DNA from 3 places in the Candidatus Pantoea symbiotica genome. Region 2 is predicted to be linked to each of the others. Evidence: predicted binding sites of a transcription regulator. Region 2 holds the regulator's gene; each other region holds the start of a gene.
The links. Region 2 encodes CRP, which controls carbon source genes, mostly activating them, when cyclic AMP is high. Its sites were predicted from a motif close to ATGTGANNNNNNTCACAT; they were not measured.
Positions count from the first base shown of each region.

Region 1: focA (formate transporter FocA) is a predicted target of CRP. The motif match lies at 2,986-3,003, and genes of this name have one in related genera.
Region 3: ACXIZX_RS01360 (nucleoside-specific channel-forming protein Tsx) is a predicted target of CRP. The motif match lies at 4,107-4,124, and genes of this name have one in related genera.

Region 1 covers NZ_JBSZHR010000002.1:1,197,053-1,203,513, forward strand. Annotated here, with positions in the region: gene pflB (formate C-acetyltransferase) at 1-1,999, opposite strand, end outside; gene focA (formate transporter FocA) at 2,069-2,929, opposite strand; gene ycaO (30S ribosomal protein S12 methylthiotransferase accessory factor YcaO) at 3,286-5,049, opposite strand; gene serC (3-phosphoserine/phosphohydroxythreonine transaminase) at 5,359-6,444, shown strand.
Region 2 covers NZ_JBSZHR010000002.1:3,638,113-3,644,573, forward strand. Annotated here, with positions in the region: gene ACXIZX_RS17605 (LacI family DNA-binding transcriptional regulator) at 1-928, shown strand, start outside; gene ACXIZX_RS17610 (LysE family translocator) at 930-1,532, opposite strand; gene ACXIZX_RS17615 (hydrolase) at 1,593-2,609, shown strand; gene ACXIZX_RS17620 (YheU family protein) at 2,612-2,830, shown strand; gene ACXIZX_RS17625 (phosphoribulokinase) at 2,892-3,761, shown strand; gene ACXIZX_RS17630 (OsmC family protein) at 3,813-4,217, opposite strand; gene crp (cAMP-activated global transcriptional regulator CRP) at 4,522-5,154, shown strand; gene ACXIZX_RS17640 (YccS/YhfK family putative transporter) at 5,213-6,461, shown strand, end outside.
Region 3 covers NZ_JBSZHR010000002.1:160,378-166,838, reverse strand. Annotated here, with positions in the region: gene ACXIZX_RS01385 (MFS transporter) at 1-331, opposite strand, end outside; gene ACXIZX_RS01380 (LysR family transcriptional regulator) at 444-1,334, opposite strand; gene ACXIZX_RS01375 (helix-turn-helix domain-containing protein) at 1,442-1,807, opposite strand; gene ACXIZX_RS01370 (response regulator) at 1,973-2,632, shown strand; gene ACXIZX_RS01365 (sensor histidine kinase) at 2,629-3,987, shown strand; gene ACXIZX_RS01360 (nucleoside-specific channel-forming protein Tsx) at 4,323-5,189, shown strand; gene yjdN (VOC family metalloprotein YjdN) at 5,376-5,807, opposite strand; gene ACXIZX_RS01350 (LysR family transcriptional regulator) at 5,886-6,461, opposite strand, start outside.

The sequences.
Region 1 (6,461 bases), 2.4 Mb from region 2:
TATAAGAGATGCCGTCTTTAGCATAAGCGAAGGGCAGTTTCGCGACCGAGGTCAATGAAGCTACCGCACCTTTCTGATCACGTCCGTGCATTGGGTTAGCACCCGGTCCGAACGGTGCACCCGCACGACGTCCGTCTGGCGTGTTACCGGTTTTCTTACCATAAACCACGTTAGATGTAATGGTCAGCACTGACTGCGTTGGCACCGCATTGCGGTAGGTTTGCAGTTTCTGAATTTTTTTCATGAAACGTTCAACCAGATCGCACGCCATGTCATCAACGCGCGAGTCATTGTTACCAAACTGCGGATATTCACCTTCAATTTCAAAGTCTACCGCTAAACCATCTTCATCACGGATGGTTTTCACTTTGGCGTATTTGATGGCTGAAAGTGAGTCAGCCGCAACAGACAGACCCGCGATACCACATGCCATGGTGCGATAAACGTCACGGTCGTGCAGTGCCATCAGTGAAGCTTCGTAGCTGTACTTATCGTGCATATAGTGAATGATGTTCAGGGAGGTGACGTACTGCTTCGCCAGCCAATCCATGAAGTGATCCAGACGCTCCATCACGATGTCGAAATCAAGAATTTCATCAGTGATTGGCGCTTCTTTCGGGCCTACCTGCATTTTCAGTTTTTCATCAACGCCACCGTTGATTGCATACAGCAGGGTTTTTGCCAGGTTGGCACGCGCACCGAAGAACTGCATCTGCTTACCGACAATCATTGGGCTTACGCAGCAGGCGATAGCATAGTCATCGTTGTCGAAGTCAGGACGCATCAGGTCGTCATTCTCATACTGCAATGAGGACGTATCGATAGAAACTTTTGCGGCGTATTTCTTGAAGTTAACCGGCAGTTTTTCTGACCACAGGATGGTCATATTTGGCTCCGGAGATGGACCCATGGTGTAAAGCGTATTCAGGAAACGGAAGGTGCTTTTGGTCACCAGAGTACGGCCATCGACGCCCATACCCGCTAATGATTCTGTTGCCCAGATTGGGTCACCGGAGAACAGCTCATCGTATTCAGGCGTACGCAGGAAGCGCACCATACGCAGTTTCATCACCAGATGGTCAATCAGTTCCTGTGCGTCTTCTTCAGTCAGTTTCCCGGCCTGAATATCGCGATCAATGTACACATCAAGGAAGGTGGATACGCGACCAAATGACATCGCCGCACCATTCTGAGATTTCACCGCCGCGAGGTAGCCGTAGTAAGTCCACTGAACGGCTTCTTGTGCATTGGTAGCGGGCAACGAGATATCTGAACCATACTTCGCAGCCATCTCTTTGATTTGACCCAGCGCACGATGCTGTTCAGAAATCTCTTCACGCAGGCGAATAGTGGCTTCGAGGTCAACACCATTCTCCATATCGCTTTGCAGAGAATTGAACTGCGCAACTTTGTCTTTCATCAGGTAATCAATGCCGTACAGCGCAACGCGGCGATAGTCACCGATGATACGACCGCGGCCATAGGCATCAGGTAAACCTGTCAGTACGCCTGATTTACGGCAGCGCATGATGTCTGGGGTATAAACATCGAATACGCCTTGGTTATGGGTTTTGCGGTAATCAGTGAAGACTTTTTTCAACGCGGGATCGAGTTCGCGGCCATAAACCTTGCAAGAGCCCTCAACCATTTTGATGCCGCCGAACGGGATGATGGCACGTTTCAGAGGCGCTTCAGTTTGCAGACCAACAATTTTTTCCAGCGATTTGCTGATGTAGCCGGCGTCGTGAGAGGTGATGGTTGAAGCCAAATCGGTGTCAAAATCCACCGGCGCGTGAGTGCGGTTCTCAATTTTGATGCCTTCAAGCACGCTGTCCCACAACTTAGTTGTGGCTGGAGTCGCGCCCGCGAGGAAGGACTCGTCGCCTTCATACGGTTTATAGTTTTTCTGGATAAAGTCACGGACATTGACGCTGTTCTGCCATTCGCCGGCGCTAAATCCTTCCCAGGCTGACGCCATTTTTTCATTCAGTTCGGACATGATATACCTGCCTTATTTAGGGAGACTTTGACGTATGGCGCGCTGCTTCAGCACGCCCGTACCAATTCATTAATGCACCGGCTCATCGCCACGCAGATAGATTACCCAGTAGGTCAAACCGACTAATAATCCGCCGCCAATAATGTTGCCGATGGTTACGGGAATAAGGTTATTAAGAATAAAATCGCTAACGCTGAGTGAGGGAAACTGTGCTGCGCTTGCCCCCGCCATTTGCCAGAATTCCGGGCTGGCAAAATCACGGATAACAATGGCCATCGGAATAAGGAACATGTTGGCGATGCTGTGTTCGAAGCCACAGGCAACAAACATCGCTACCGGTAAGATCATCGCAAACATTTTATCCATCAGGCTGCGGCCGGAGTAACTCATCCATACCGCCAGGCAAACCATCAAATTAGCGAGCGTGCCGAGACTGACTGCTTCGATAAAGGTGTGATGCATCTTGTGGTCGGCGGTTTGCAGAAGGTTCAAGCCCCAGGCACCATTCGCCACCATGTGTTCACCGGCTAACCAGATCAGCGCTACAAAGAACAGCGCGCCAAACAGGTTACCTATATAGACAGTCAACCAATGTCGACCGAGTTGGAGCCAGGTGATTCGGCCGCTGGCTTTTGCCACTACGATCAGAACAGTTGAGGTGAACAGGTCAGCGCCACACACGACTACTAACATTAAACCGAGTGAGAAACAGATACCGCCGATCAGTTTTGCTATGCCGTAGGGCATGGCTCCACTTCCGGTAGTTGCAGTGATATAGAAGACAAATGCAATTGAGATAAATACGCCAGCAGTGATGGCAAGGAAGAATGTGGTTAAAGGATGTTTAGTAGCTTTATATATGCCGGCTTCTTCTGCAACTTTCGCCATTGCCGCCGGTAATAATGAATTAAAAGGGTTGTCAGCTTTCACACTAACGCTCTCCAAAAATTGCCTGTAAAGATACTAACAAAGGAGTATAGGTCAGAAATTGATATGGATCATATTTGACCGGGAGGCTGCTGGTAAGCGAAGCGATAAAGTAAGTGTTTTGAAGTTAATCTATTGAATTAATTGAAATAAATAAATTTTAAATTATGCAAAATAAGTTTAAGGTAGCTGTAGTTAAGGATGGTTTTGTTAAATATCATTAACGAATAAAGCTTAATTGTTATTCAATAATGCGCTTTAATCTCTTTGCATGACCAATATAAAAAAATGGCACTGATTTTTTCAGTGCCATTTACCAATATGCTAATTTTTATAAATAACCATTAAAAGCGCCAAGGCTATTTTTGTGACCAATAACGACGTTTAGCTGTCTGCAGTTTTTCATAGGCAGCGAGTAATGATTGATGCGCTGGGAAGGCTTTCAGGTCCAAATCGACCGCTTGCAATCCATAGAAAGGCACTTCACCACTGATAGCCGCTGAAGCGGCCTCAACTGCCGCCTGGCCATACATACGGATAAAGGCACGATGATATTGAAGCGGATCGCGTTCCTCTTCCATTGCCAGCAGCAGCAAGGTTTGCAGGCAGCGATAGTAGTTAGCGCGCTCTTCGCTGAAGATGGACTGGTTAAATTCCATCGTCCATTCAGTCCAGATCAGAGCCTGATCCAGGTCGCCACCTGCCAGCGCTAGCATCGCTTTCAGCTCGCCGATACGCAGCGTGTACCAAGCATTATCTTTGCCTGATGCCAGACCCAGCAGTTCGCGCACGCGAGTAAAGTCATCATGACCTTCCTCATCCAGTTGCACGATCAGCTCGAGATAGGCCTCAGGTTCCCATTGGCTTTCCGGCAGCGCCAGCAGCGTTTCGCGCAGTGGTGCACCCATGCTGTTATTCGCCAGCAGCAGATCTTCCGCTGGATAAATATCAGACATACCAGGAACGATAATGCGGCAAGCGTAAACGCTCAGATGTTCATAGTCAGCGATATAGACTTCTTTATCTTCCGCACGGAAGATCGCCATCAGCGTATCAAACTCTTCGTGCGTGGTACCCGCAAAGCTCCAGTCGACGAAAGGATAGTCAGCATCGTCTTTGAACATATCCCATGAAATCAGACCGCTTGAATCGATGAAATGCGTTTCCAGGTTAGCGTGTTCCGCAACTTCTTCATCATCAAACGTCGGCGGAGTAAACACGTCGAGATCTTTCAGACCACGGCCCTGCAGCAGTTCAGTAACTGTACGCTCCAGTGCGACGCCAAAGTCCGGATGTGCACCAAACGAAGCGAAACAGGTACCATTTGCTGGATTGAACAGCACTACGCAGATAACCGGATATTTACCGCCCAGTGAAGCATCGTAAGAGAAGATTGGGAAACCTTCTGCTTCCAGACGTTTAATCGCTTCAATTACGCCAGGATAACGTTGCATCACCTCTGCTGGAATTTCTGGCAGGCTGATGGATTCGGCGATGATGCGATTCTTGATATGGCGCTCAAACACTTCTGACAGGCCTTGTACGCGCGCTTCGTTCGCGGTGTTACCGGCTGACATACCATTCGAAACGTACAGATTTCCGATGATGTTCATCGGGATATAAACCGTTTGCTGGTCAGATTGGCGGCTAAATGGCAGGCCACAAATACCGCGCTCATCATTGCCGGATTGCAGATCAATCAGCTCTGAAGCACCCAGGCTCTCTTCAGGATCATAAAATTTGCGCAGGCGCGCATCCAGAATGCCTTCTGGCAGGCTGTCGTCCTCGGTGAGCGGGAACCACTTTTCATTCGGATAGTGAACAAAATCACCATTAGCGATGGATTTACCTAACCAGAAATCGGCGAAGAAGTAGTTAGTAGAGAGGCGCTCAAAATATTCGCCCAGTGCTGAAGCCAGAGCGGCTTTTTTGCTAGCACCTTTGCCATTTGTAAAGCACAGCGGGCAGTCGCGATCGCGAATGTGCACTGACCAGACGTGTGGTACCGGATTCAGCCAGGAAGCTTCTTCAATATTGAAACCAAGGTCTTGCAGTTTCTGTTGAAAGCGTGCAATGGAATCTTCCAGTGCGGCGTCTTTTCCGGGGATAAACGTTTGCGTCATGGTGGCGCTCTCTTAAGTCAATGGGGTGGGCGTAAAGCGCGCAATAATACGGGTTTTATGCATGCTTCGCTATTCAGTCAGCCAAATTTATCTCAGTCTGGCTAAGGTTTTTACGCCATTCGGCTTTCCCCTTTTCTTTCTGGAACTACATCACAAAATTCCATGGCTTAATGCATTTATGACATAAGCTGCGGTGGAGCTGGCTCTGGAAATGTGATCGCTGCCGGATTAATGATTGCAGCCATCTGGAGGCAATGATAAAACCGGTGAAGTATTCATAACCGTTCGATATGACAGTGGTGAGGGGAAATGACTCAGGTTTATAATTTTAGCTCTGGCCCGGCTATGCTGCCGGTAGAAGTGCTCCGTCGCGCAGAACAAGAACTGACAAACTGGCACGGGTTAGGCACCTCGGTGATGGAGATCAGTCACCGCAGTAAAGAGTTTATTGCTGTTGCTGAAGCGGCAGAACAAGATTTTCGCGATCTGCTGAAGATCCCAGCCAATTACAAAGTTTTATTCTGCCACGGCGGTGCGCGTGCACAATTCGCGGCCATCCCCGGCAACTTATTGGGTGAGGCAAAAACCGCAGATTATATTGACGGCGGTTACTGGGCTCACAGCGCAATTAAAGAAGCCGAAAAATTCTGCTCGCCAAATACCATTGATATAAAAACCACGCGTGATGGTAAACGTGCTTTATTACCAATGCGTGAATGGCAGCTAAATTATGATGCGGCTTACGTCCATTTCTGCCCGAACGAAACGATTGATGGCATTGCTATCGATGAAGAGCCGGATTTTGGCGATAAGATCGTGGTTGCCGATCTCTCTTCTACTATTCTGTCTCGTCCAATCGATGTGAGTCGTTATGGCGTGATCTACGCCGGCGCGCAAAAAAATATCGGTCCGGCGGGCTTAACCTTGGTGGTTGTGCGCGAAGATCTGCTGGGTAAAGCACAGCGTTATGTGCCTTCAATCCTTGATTACAAGGTGCTGGCCGAAAACGAATCGATGTTCAACACCCCGCCAACTTTCGCATGGTATCTCTCTGGGCTGGTATTCAAATGGCTGAAAGAGAAGGGCGGCGTGGCCGAGATGGACAAGCTGAATCAGGCAAAAGCCGACTTACTGTATGGCGTGATTGATAACAGCGCGTTTTATCGCAACGATGTCGCAAGCGAAAACCGTTCACGTATGAACGTGCCATTCCAGTTAGCCGATTCATCTTTGGACAAAGTGTTCCTGGAAGAGTCTCTCAAGGCTGGTCTGCATGCGTTGAAAGGCCATCGCGTGGTTGGAGGTATGCGTGCATCGATCTACAATGCGATGCCGCTGGAAGGCGTTAAAACGCTGACTGAGTTTATGGTCGACTTCGAACGTCGCCACGGCTAATTGCTTTTTTCATGCCA
Region 2 (6,461 bases):
ACGGGTTTTGAACCAGAATCCCGGCGTGCGCCCGGACACGCGCGCCAAAGTGCTGGCGGCCATCGACATCTGCGACTATCAACCCAACTTACTGGCGCGCCAGCTACGCACCTCGCAAAGCCATATGTTGTTAGTGCTGATCCCTGACATCACCAATCCGTTCTGCTCACGCGTGGTTCAAGGCATTGAAGCCGAAGCGGAAGCGCAGGGTTACCATATTCTGCTGTGTAACTCGGGATCGCAGCTGCGGCGCGAAGCGGCCTACATCGCCCTGCTCACCGGCAAAGTGGTCGACGGCGTGATCACCATGGATGCCGCCAGCAGTTTGCAGGAGCTAAAGGAATTGATTGGCGATGCGCCTTGGGTGCAGTGCGCCGAATACGATCCGGCGATCGCCGCCTCAAGCGTGGCGATTGATAATAAAGAAGCGGCTTTCGAAACCGTGCGTTATCTGGCGAGCAAAGGCCGACGCCGTATTGCGCTGGTCAACTGTGATATGCGCTACCTCTATTCGCATAAGCGTGAAGAGGGATATCGCGCGGCGCTGGAGCAACTCGAGCTCAGCTGGTGCGGTGTGGCCTACGCCGAGAATGTCACCTGCGAGTCGGGCAGTGCGGCCTTGCGCGAATTGCTGAAGCAGCCGGAACGACCAGATGCGGTGTTTGCAGTGTCGGATGTTCTGGCGGTTGGCGTAATACACGCAGCGCTGGAAGCGGGCTTGCGCGTGCCGGAAGATTTAGCGGTGGTTGGATTTGATGGCATCAACTTTACCAGCAGCCTGAATCCACCGCTGACGACGATTGAGCAGCCGATGAATCGCATGGGCGTGCGTAGCGTACAGCTGCTGCTGCAACGTATCCGCCAGCCCAACTCGTCGGTGGTCCATGAAGTGTTGCCGTGGAAGCGCGTTGAACGCGCTTCCAGTTAACTCAGCGCCAAATCAGCAATACGCACGCAGCGGTGAGCAAGCCCATCGCCAGATTGAACATTTTCCACGCGCGTGGGCTTCGCAGCAGACGTCCAATCAGCGAGCCAAAGCCCATCCAGATCACCCCGGAAATCACATTTACCATGAACATGCCGAGGCTGATCGCCAGCACCGAATGCAGATATTCGCTGCCCGCCAGGCTGAAGCTGGCCACCGCACCGAGCGCCATAAGCCAGGCTTTCGGGTTGATTAGCTGCAGCAAGCCGCCTTGCCAGAACGGCATTTGCTTTACCGTCACATCATCGGTTTCCAGCTTTTCATACTCGGCGCTGGCGATTTTCCACGCCAGCCACAGCAGATAAAGGCTACCGGCAATCTTCAGGATCAGATGCAGCGAAGGATAAAGCAGGATGAGACCGCCGATACCAAATGCCACCATCAGCAACATGACTTGCATACCAATCATGATACCAATGAGCAGCGGTATAGTGCGCAGGAAGCCAAAATTAGCACCCGAGGCGGTAAGTAACATATTATTGGGCCCGGGCGTGATGGCCGCGACCCAAAGAAAACCTAACATTGATAAAAAAAGACTCAGTTCCATGTATATTCGGGTGCTCCTCACCCAGTAAAGCGAACAACCCATCGAAGCTATCAGCGACTTATGCATCAGACAAGCCTTTACCCAAGCTATTTTGATCGCCCCAGCGGCGAGCGCTTTAAACCACTGCGCGGATTCAGTAACGCGCATCTACAAACGCTGTTGCCGCGCATTCTGCGCCGCCGCGTCACGTTGCGTCCGCACTGGCAGCGTCTTGACCTGCCGGACGGCGATTTTGTCGATTTAGCGTGGAGTGAAGATCCGGCGCAGGCGCGTCATAAACCGCGCATGGTGATGTTTCACGGCCTGGAAGGCAGCTTTCGCAGCCCGTATGCGCACGGCCTGATGCAGGCGTGTCAGGCGCGCGGCTGGCTGGCGGTGGTGATGCACTTTCGCGGCTGCAGCGGCGAGCCTAATCGCTTAAAGCGCATCTATCACTCCGGTGAAACTGAAGACGCCACCTACTTCCTTAACTGGCTGCAACGCGAATGGGGCAGCGTACCGACCGCCGCTGTCGGCGTTTCGCTGGGCGGCAACATGCTGGCTTGCCTGCTCGGTCAGCAAGGTCACGATGTGCCGATTGATGCCGCCATCGCCATCTCGGCGCCGCTGGCGCTGGAGCCGTGCAGCGGCAAGCTGGACGTTGGCTTCTCGCGCTTCTATCAGCACTATTTGCTGACGCAGCTGAAAAAGAACGCCACGCGCAAACTGCGCGCCTGGCCCGGCACGCTGCCGGTCGATCTCAGCCAGCTACGCGCTTTCCGCCGCTTACGCGAGTTTGATGATGCGATAACCGCACGTGCGCACGGTTTTATCGACGCCAACGACTATTATCAACGAGCCAGCGCGATGCCGCTGCTCACCGGCGTGCGCAAACCGCTGCTGATCATTCATGCGCAAGACGATCCCTTTATGACCGATGCCGTGATCCCGCAACCTGACCAGCTGTCAGCTTCCATTCAGTATCAGCTGACGCAGCAAGGCGGCCACGTCGGCTTTGTCGGCGGCACCTTGCTTAAACCGAAAATGTGGCTGGAACAGCGCGTGCCCGACTGGCTCTCAACCTATCTGGATGTGTAATTGTGATTATTCCCTGGCAAGAACTCGAAGCGGAGACGCTGGAAAACCTGATTGAAACCTTCGTGTTACGCGAAGGCACCGATTACGGCGAGCAGGAACGCAGTTTGCTGCAAAAAGTCGCCGATGTGCGCCGCCAGCTGGAGCGCGGCGACGTAGTGCTGGTGTGGTCGGAACTGCATGAATCGATCAATATTATGCCGAAGGGTGAATTTCGCGGCTAATGCACCCAGCGGCAATTCGTGGTAACAATGCTCATCGCCGGACCTCACAGGGAGCTCTGTTATGTCAGCCAGGCATCCAATCATTGCCGTCACCGGTTCCAGCGGCGCCGGAACCACCACCACCAGCCTCGCCTTCCGCAAGATTTTCCAGCAGCTGAACCTGCATGCGGCGGAACTCGAGGGCGACAGTTTCCATCGCTTCACGCGTCCGGAAATGGACATGGCGATCCGCAAAGCGCGCGATCTCGGTCGCCACATCAGCTACTTCGGCCCGGAAGCCAACGACTTCGGCCTGCTGGAGCAGACGTTTAAACATTACGGCCAAACCGGCCTCGGCGAATCACGTAAATATCTGCACACCTACGATGAAGCGGTGCCGTGGAATCAGGTGCCGGGCACTTTCACGCCGTGGCAGCCGCTGCCGGAAAACACCGATGTGCTGTTTTATGAAGGCTTGCACGGCGGCGTGGTCACGCAGCAGCAAAATGTGGCGGAGCATGTCGATCTGCTGGTTGGCGTGGTGCCGATTGTTAACCTTGAGTGGATTCAGAAGTTGGTGCGTGACACCGGCGAGCGCGGCCATTCACGCGAAGCGGTGATGGATTCGGTGGTACGTTCGATGGAGGATTACATTAACTTCATCACGCCGCAGTTCTCGCGCACCCACATTAACTTCCAGCGCGTGCCGACCGTTGATACCTCAAACCCGTTTGCCGCCCGCGAAATTCCCTCGCTCGACGAAAGCTTCGTGGTGATTCATTTTCGCGGTCTGGAAGGCATCGCGTTCCCCTATCTACTGGCGATGATTCAGGGATCGTTTATTTCCCACATCAATACGCTGGTGGTGCCGGGCGGCAAAATGGGATTGGCGATGGAGCTGATTATGCTGCCGCTGGTTCAGCGACTGATTGAAGGGAAGCGAATTGAGTAGGTTTGGTGCGGGCTGTGAAAAGGGAGGCATGAATGCCTCCCCTACGACCGATTACAACTCGACAACCTCATAGCTGTGGGTAATTTCCACGCCTTTACCCAACATGATCGCCACCGAGCAATATTTTTCCGCCGACAGGTCAACCGCGCGCGCAACCGCTTTATCGCTCAACGCTTTGCCGCTGACAATAAAATGCAGGTTGATGGTGGTAAAAATGCGTGGCGCCTCTTCACGGCGTTCTGAGGTGAGTTTCACTTCGCAATCGGCCACATCGCTGCGCCCTTTTTGCAGGATCGACACCACATCAATGGCGCTACAGCCGCCTGCGGCCATCAGCACCATCTCCATTGGACTTGGCGCTTTATCACCGGAATTACCGTCCATTAATACCTGATGGCCAGATGAGGATTCTCCGAGAAAGGTAAGACCTTCCACCCATTTCACTCGTGCCTGCATTATTCTCTCTCCTGAAGCGGCGGTTTTGCCGCCAGAGTACGCTTTCACCTGACAAACAGCAATCCAGAGTAATCCCCCTTCTGCTGAAGCGAGACAACACAAGACAGCTCGCAAAAGCTGTGCTACAAACAGTGCTGAAAATATTTTCGTCATCACAGACGAAGGCCGGAAGAATCAAAAGCGTAGCTTAAGAGTCCACCCGGAATAATTTTTCCTTTACTGGAAACGCTCGACGATTAAACCGCCTGACAGGGAAAAATGCCCCCTGTATTTTGGGCACGATTACAACAGAGGATAATAGCGAATGGTTCTCGGCAAACCGCAAACAGACCCTACACTCGAATGGTTCCTGTCCCATTGCCATATTCACAAATATCCATCCAAAAGCACGCTCATCCATCAGGGTGAGAAAGCGGAAACGCTGTACTACATCGTAAAAGGTTCCGTAGCGGTACTGATTAAAGATGAAGAAGGCAAAGAGATGATTCTCTCCTACCTCAATCAGGGAGATTTCATCGGCGAACTCGGTCTTTTCGAAGAAGGCCAGGAACGTAGTGCCTGGGTACGTGCGAAGTCTGCCTGCGAAGTGGCTGAAATTTCATACAAAAAATTCCGTCAGCTGATTCAGGTAAACCCGGATATTTTAATGCGACTTTCGTCGCAAATGGCGCGTCGTCTGCAAGTCACATCTGAGAAAGTGGGCAACCTTGCCTTCCTCGATGTAACCGGACGCATCGCGCAAACGCTGCTAAATCTGGCCAAACAGCCAGATGCGATGACTCACCCAGACGGGATGCAAATCAAAATCACCCGCCAGGAGATTGGTCAGATCGTGGGCTGCTCACGCGAAACCGTGGGTCGTATCCTGAAAATGCTGGAAGATCAGAACCTGATCTCCGCACACGGTAAAACCATCGTCGTTTACGGCACCCGCTAATTTCTTCTCACCCACGGCGTGATGGCAACATCGCGCCGTTTCTATTTGCGATGAGCTGATGTGGCGTCGAATCATCTATCATCCCGAAGTTAACTATGCGCTGCGGCAAACGCTGGTGCTGTGCCTGCCTGTGGCTCTCGGCTGGCTGTTTGGCGATCTGCAAAAAGGTCTGCTGTTCTCATTAGTGCCGGCCTGCTGCAACATGGCGGGGCTGGATACGCCGCACAAACGCTTTTTCAAACGCCTGATTGTGGGTGGTTCGCTGTTTGCCACCGGCAGTTTCCTGATGCAAATCCTTACTGCTTACCAGATTCCGTTGCCGCTGATTTTGCTGGCGCTGCCGCTGCTGATTGGCGTGACCGGCGAAATCGGTCCGCTGCATGCGCGCTTGCTGCCCGCAACGCTCATCGCCGCTATCTTTACGCTCAGCTTAGTGGGACGCATGCCGATGTGGGTGCCGCCGTTGCTCTACATTGGCGGCACGCTGTGGTACGGCTTATTCAACTGGTTCTGGTTCTGGCTGTGGAAAGAGCAGCCGATGCGCGAATCGCTTAGCCTGCTGTTCCGCGAACTGGCGGATTATTGCGATGCCAAATACACCTTACTGACGCAGCTGACCGATCCGGAAAAAGCGCTGCCGCCGCTGCTGGCACGTCAGCAAAAGGCGGTCGATCTCATCACCACCTGTTACCAGCAAATGCATATGCTGTCGGCCAGCCGCGATAACAGCCACAAACGCCTGACGCGCGCTTTCCAGGTGGCGCTGGATTTACAGGAACACATCTCGGTGAGTTTGCATCAGCCGGAAGAGGTGCAGAAGCTGGTTGAAGAGAGCCACGCCGAAGCGGTGATTCGCTGGAACGCCAAAATCATCTCGGCGCGGCTGCGCGTGCTGGCGGATGCGATTCTCTACCATCAGCTGCCAGACCGTTTCCACATGGAGAAACAGCTCGGCGCGCTGGAGAAAATTGCGCGCCAGCATCCGGATAATCCGGTCGGTAACTTCTGCCTGTATCACTTCAGCCGCATCGCCCGCGTATTGCGCACGCAGAAGCCGCTCTACACGCGTGACCTGATGGCCGATCGCCAGCGCCGTTTGCCGCTGTTGCCGGCGCTGCGCAGTTATCTGTCATTCAAATCCACCGCGTTACGCACCGCGGCACGCTTCGCCGTAATGCTGATGTTTGGCAGCTCGCTGGCGCTGTTCTTTAACATCCCCAAACCTTACTGGATTCTGATGACCATCATGTTCGTCAGCCAGAACGGTTACAGCGCGACGCGCGTGCGCATCCAGCACCGTGCGCTGG
Region 3 (6,461 bases), 3.5 Mb from region 2:
ACGGCGCGGTGGCCATGCCAATTAGCGACATCGCAATCGCCATGCCGAGGCTGGCGCGGATCAGCATCAGTTTGCGGCCATAGCGATCGGCCAGTTTGCCCCACAGCGGCGCGGTCAGGGCAGCGCTGAGGAAGGTGGCACCGTAGGCCGCACCCGACCAGCGCGCAATCGCCGCTGGTTCCTGCACGCCGAGTTGCTGCACGTACAGCGGCAGAAACGGCAACAGTAGCGTCATCGCCACGATGGTGCTGAACGAACCCAGCACGCAGACAAATAAATTTCGCTTCCAGTGTTGCTGTTCGGGCGCTAACGCGAGTTGAGGTTGCTGCATGGTGATATCCCTGTTTTTTGCTTTTTTAGCAGGCTAACAGCGAGCAATCAGAGAAAACAGGGTTGCGATGATAATTGCCAGGCGGCGCAACATTGTTGCCAGATAACAACAATTACGCCATGCCGAGCGCGTTGATTAATGCATCGCACAGCAAGGTTACTGGCGAAGAGGGTTGCGGCTGCTCTTTCAGCAACAGATAGCTGTGCAGGCGATCCATTTGCCATTCCGGCAGCACCTGCTGGATTTCGCCGCGCGCTAACGCATCCTGCGTCATATAAGCGGGCAGATAAGCGATGCCGGTGCCCGCCAGCGCCGCATTGAGCAGCGCCATGCTGTTGTTAGCGCGGAAACGGCTATGCACATCCAGCGCCAGCCGCTGTTTATCACGGCGAAACGGCAGCGCGGCGGTGTGCGCCGGACCGTGAAACAGCAACAGATCGTGGCGCGTCAGGCGGTCGGGATGATCGATAGGCGCATGCGCCGCCAGATAATCCGGCGTGGCGTACAAGCCCCAATCAATGCTAGCGAGTTCACGATAGTTGGCTGCATCGGGCGCACGTGCACGGATGACAATCGCCACGTCGGCGCTGGGTTGCGGGTCATCGCTGGTGGTGAGTTCGAGATCAACGTTGATGTGAATATGGCGGCGGATAAAGTCATTCAGCGTTGGCACCACGCACTGGCAGCCGTAGGTGATCGGCGCCTGCAAGCGCACGTTGCCCGCCGGCAGTTGATGCACCTGCTGCACAAAGGCGTCGGCGCGATGCATCTCTTCCAGCATGCGCACACAGAACGGATAGTAAGCCTGGCCGAGCTCGGTCAGCACCACTTTGCGCGTGGTGCGCTGCAGCAGCTTGATGCCGAGTCGCACTTCCAGTCGCGCCACTTCGCGGCTGACGTGGGATTTGGAAACGCCTAAGGTGCGTGCGGCTTCGCTAAAGCTTTGTCGTTCCACTACGCGCGCAAACAGCATCATGGCGGAGAGATTGTCGCTGTTATCCATGTTCTCTGGCAGTTAAGAGAGTGAGAACAGCAGATTACAACACATCCCCGAGCCCGGTCGCCATTGGGTTTGTGCGGTTGGTGAAACGGTCGCCATAAATGGCGACCCTACGCGACCGCCAATGGGAACAATAAGCGATCTGGCTCGACGCGACGCTGGCGGCGCAGCTGGCCTGGCGTGACCATGAAGTAGTTTTTGAAGGTGCGAGTATAAGCCTGCTGCGTATCGAAGCCGTAACTCATCGCCACCTGCAAAATCGCCTCATCGCTGTTAATCAGCGTCAATGCAGATTCGGTTAAGCGGCGCTGGCGAATGTACTCGGCCAGCGAAAAACCGGTGTGCTGACGGAACAGACGTTGCAGATGCCAGCGGGAGTATCCCGAGCGGCGTGCTACTTCATCCAGATGAAGATCGTGCCCTAAGTTATTCTCTATCCAGTCCAGCAAACTACGGATAAATTCGCGCTGATTCATGGGATTCTCCTGCGTTGGCAATATGTCCAGTGCAGCCACAATAGCGCGTTAAATTTATCCCTTAATTAGCAGAAAATTAGCGCAGAATTAGCAAGCGGGAAAACGGGTATAATTCTGGCCTAATTATCTGTCGCTACACTGCGTTCAGTTAAGTTGGAGGGCATCATGCGTGTGCTGCTGGTAGAAGATGACGAAATGATTGGCGCGAATCTGCAGCAAGCGCTGGAAGCGGCAGGTTGGTCGGTGGATTGGGTACGCGACGGCGTCTATGCCAGCAATGCCTGGGCCGAAGGCGGCTATACCTGCGTGTTGCTGGATCTTGGCTTGCCGCGTGAAGATGGCTTGCAGGTGCTGCGTCGAGCGCGCACGCGCGGCGACATGACGCCGGTGCTGGTGCTCACCGCCCGCGATACTGTGCAGCAGCGCATTCAGGGATTGGACAGCGGCGCGGATGACTATTTGCTGAAACCCTTTGATCTGCAAGAGGTGTTGGCACGTATGCGCGCCATTACCCGCCGTCGTCACGGTGCGGCAGATTCTCTGCTTGGCAGCGGCGATGTGCAGATCGATATCATGACGCGCGAAGTGTTGTACAAAGGCCAGCGCGAACAGCTCACCGCACGCGAATATGCCCTGCTCTACGCCTTGCTGGAGCGGCCCGGCGCGATCCTCTCACGCGAGCAGTTAGAAAACCGCATTTACGGCTGGGGCGAAGAGGTCAGCAGCAACGCGGTGGATGTACTGATTCACGGTATGCGTCGCAAACTGGATAACGAAGTGATCCGCAACGTACGCGGACTTGGCTGGCGGGTACCGGCAATATGAAACCTTTCACCTTTATGCGCTCGCTGCGTAACAAACTGCTCGCCACGCTGGTGATTCTGCATCTGGCGATGATTGGCGGCGTCACCTGGTATTTCTATCACTGCTACGGCGACATGATGGGCACCATGAAGGACGATCAGCTCGCCAAGATCGCCGATGCCTGGGCCAGCAGCCAACGCATGCCGGCGCTGATGCCGATGGTGATGCATGAAGAGAAACTCAAAAGTACCTATATCGTTCAGCTGTGGGACGAGAGCAACCATCTGCGCGCCAGCTCCTGGCCGGGTTTGCATGCGCCGTTGCAGCTGAAAAAAGGCTGGACCGATTTGAAAGTCGGTGACTGTGGCGACGACTGCGAATGGCGTGTTTACACGCGGCCCGGCGAGCTGGGCAGTGAAATCGGCAATATTCAGGTGCTGCATAATATCGGCTACATGAAAAGTATCATGGTCAAGCGAGCGCTCTCCGCCATCATTCCGTTGGTACTGATGATGCCGCTCTCACTGATTGTGATATGGCTGGTGGTGCGGGCGATAACGCGCGATTTACGCGTGGCATCGCGCCATATCGCAGCCCAGGAAACCCTGCATCCGCATAGCGTTTCACCTGATGGCTTGCCGGATGAAGTGCTGCCGCTGGTGGCAGCTTACAACGCTTTGCTGGATAGACTGCGCGCGGCCTGGTCATCGCAGCGTCAGTTCCTCGAAGATGCGGCGCATGAGCTGCGCACACCGGTCACCGCCGTGACTTTGCAGCTGGAGAATCTGCGGCAACATATTCAACCCGGTGAAGCCAGCCGCCAGTTCGATCAGCTGGAAGCGGGCGTAACGCGCACGCGCCATCTGGTGACGCAGCTGCTGAATATCTCACGTCAGGAAGATCAATCGGTGGTTGCCACGGTGGAAAGCATCGAGCTGGATGACCTGCTGAAAGAAAGCATTGAGCAGTTGATGGTGGTGGCAGATAAGCGCGGCATTGATATCGGTTTTAACGGCACCACCCATTATCGCCTGCACGCCAGCCGCTCCGATCTGCGTAGCCTGTTCGATAACCTGATCGGCAATGCGATGCTGCACACGCCGGAAGGCAGTTTGGTCGATGTGCTGCTGCATCGCGTCGGCAATCACACCGTGGTGGATATTGTCGATAACGGGCCCGGCATGGCGGAATCCTTTATCGAACGCGCCTTTGATCGCTTCACCCGTTCGCCAGATGTGCAGGCGCAAGGCAGCGGCTTAGGCTTATCGATTGTGCGCAGCGTGGCGCAGAAGCATCAGATGCAGGTTGCGCTGTCGAACCGCCACGATCAGCAGGGCCAGATTGCCGGCCTGCAGGTGCGCGTTACCCTCCCCTAACCTCGTAAGGTCGCCATTCATGGCGACCTTGCAACTATCGCACCATCCCCTCAACACCTTTTTCCCGACGAACGCGACAACGTAAACGGTTGCGGGGTTCCGTTCGCCTCACGGCCTTTATGTGATAATGATCACATTTCCAGTGAATCAAACTGCAACACTTTTTGACAAACGTGACCAAAATCTATTTTCTATGCCTCTGTTACAGGCACATTACGCAAGCTTGAAAATCTGGCGACACAGACCGGATACGACAACTCACTGCCCATCCCCTGGGATCAATTTCACCCGATCGCGGCGACGGCCCGGCGATCAAAAGCATGTGGTTAACAATAATGAAATATAAAGCGTTGATAGCAGGGGCCTTATTGGCCAGCAGCTGGACTGGTGCGGCACAAGCGGCAGACAGCGATCCGCAGTACGTTTCTGACTGGTGGCATCAGAGCGTGAACGTGGTGGGCAGCTACCACACCCGTTTTGGACCCCAGTTCAACAACGACGTGTATCTGGAATACGAAGCCTTTGCTAAAAAGGATTGGTTCGATTTCTACGGCTACCTCGATCTGACCAACTTCTTCGGCGTGGGCAACAGCAATGCCAACGGCGTGTTCGACCACGGTTCGCCGATGTTCATGGAAATTGAGCCACGTTTCTCGATCGATAAGCTGACCGGCACCGATCTCTCTTTCGGACCGTTTAAAGAGTGGTACTTCGCCAACAACTACATCTATGACATGGGTCGCAACAGCGATAACCGTCAGAACACCTGGTACATGGGTCTCGGCACCGACATCGATACGCACAGCGATATCGGCCTGTCGCTGAACGTTTACGCGAAATACCAGTGGGAAAACTACGGTGCGGCGAACGAGAACAGCTGGGATGGTTATCGCTTCAAGGTGAAATACTTTGTGCCGATTACCGATCTATGGGGCGGCAAGCTGAGCTACATCGGCTTCACCAACTTCGACTGGGGTTCAGATCTGCGTGATAAGTCCGATCGTTCACGTACCAGCAACTCAATTGCATCGAGCCACATTCTGTCGCTGAACTACGATCACTGGCATGTTTCAACCGTGGCGCGTTATTTCCACAACGGCGGCCAGTGGGCTGACGGCCAGGAGCTGAACTTCGGTAACGGTCCGTTTGAAGTGAAATCGACTGGCTGGGGTTATTATTTGGTGGTGGGTTACAACTTCTAATCGTGTGAAACGGTCGCCATGAGATGGTGCGGTTGGTAAGAAGGTCGCCATGAGATGGGTGCGGTTGGTGAAACGGTCGCCATAAATGGCGACCCTACACGTAGGGTGCGCATTAATGCGCACCGTTTTAATGACGGTGACGAAATCCAACGCATTAATGCGCACCTGGTTGAACACCGCACTCACCTAAATCTGCGGCTTATACGCATTCACCATCCACGGCACGCCGAACTTATCGGTCAACATGCCAAAGCCATTGGCCCAAAACGTCGGTGCCCAGCTTTTCGTCACTTCACCGCCCGCTGACAACGCCTCAAACCAACGCTTGCCTTGTGCCTCATCCGGCGTGGATAAACTCACGGCAAAACCGCCATACGCCGCCTGCGGTGCGCCGTCGCTCATCATAATTTCGCCCTGCCCGATGCGCAGATGGGCATGCATAATCTGCTCCGGCGAAAAACTCACGCCCGAGATACAACCTTCGTCCTCCACCGGCGTTTCATCCGGCATATCGCCATAAGTCATCTTGAACAGCAACTCGCCATCGGTGGCGTCGAGGTAGAAGGCAATCGCCTCTTCGCAGCGACCGCTGTAAAACACATACGGGGTAACTTGCATGGTCTGTACTCCATAAAGGGAACGTCCACTGCAAGTGTAGTGCGCATTATTTATACAGTTGCGAGCCAGGCCGCACTCTTACCTTTGCTGACAGTAGCGCCGAAACAGCTGCGCCATATAGGCGCTCATCGGTGTCAGCGCGGTGTCTTTGCGCTGGATAAGATAGAAAGTGGCTTTCGGTAAGGGTTCGTCGAGATCGAGGGAAATCAACTGGCCACCGTGCGTCGGGTCTTCAATCACATCGCGTGAAATAATGCTGACGAAATCGCTCTGCGCCACCAGGCTGGTGCAGGCCATAAAGGTCTCGCAGGTGACGACGATTTTCGGCGCCATGCCACGTTCGCCAAACAGATCGTGCAGCAGCCGATAATAGCTGCCCTGCGGCGTCGGCATGGTCCAGTCGCAATGCTGCAGCTCAGCCAGCGTGCGCGCGTGCGCCATCGGATGCCCTTTGCGCATCACCACCTGATAGTCGCGCTCCATCAGCCGTTCAAACACCAATTCCTGATCGAGATGATTTTTATCGTAGGTATTGATGGTGAAATCCAGTTCGCCCTGACGCAGCTCATGCACCATCGAAACCAGCTGACCTTCAACTATTCGCACCTTAACCAGCGGATACTCGCGATGAAACTGATTGATCACCTGCGGCAT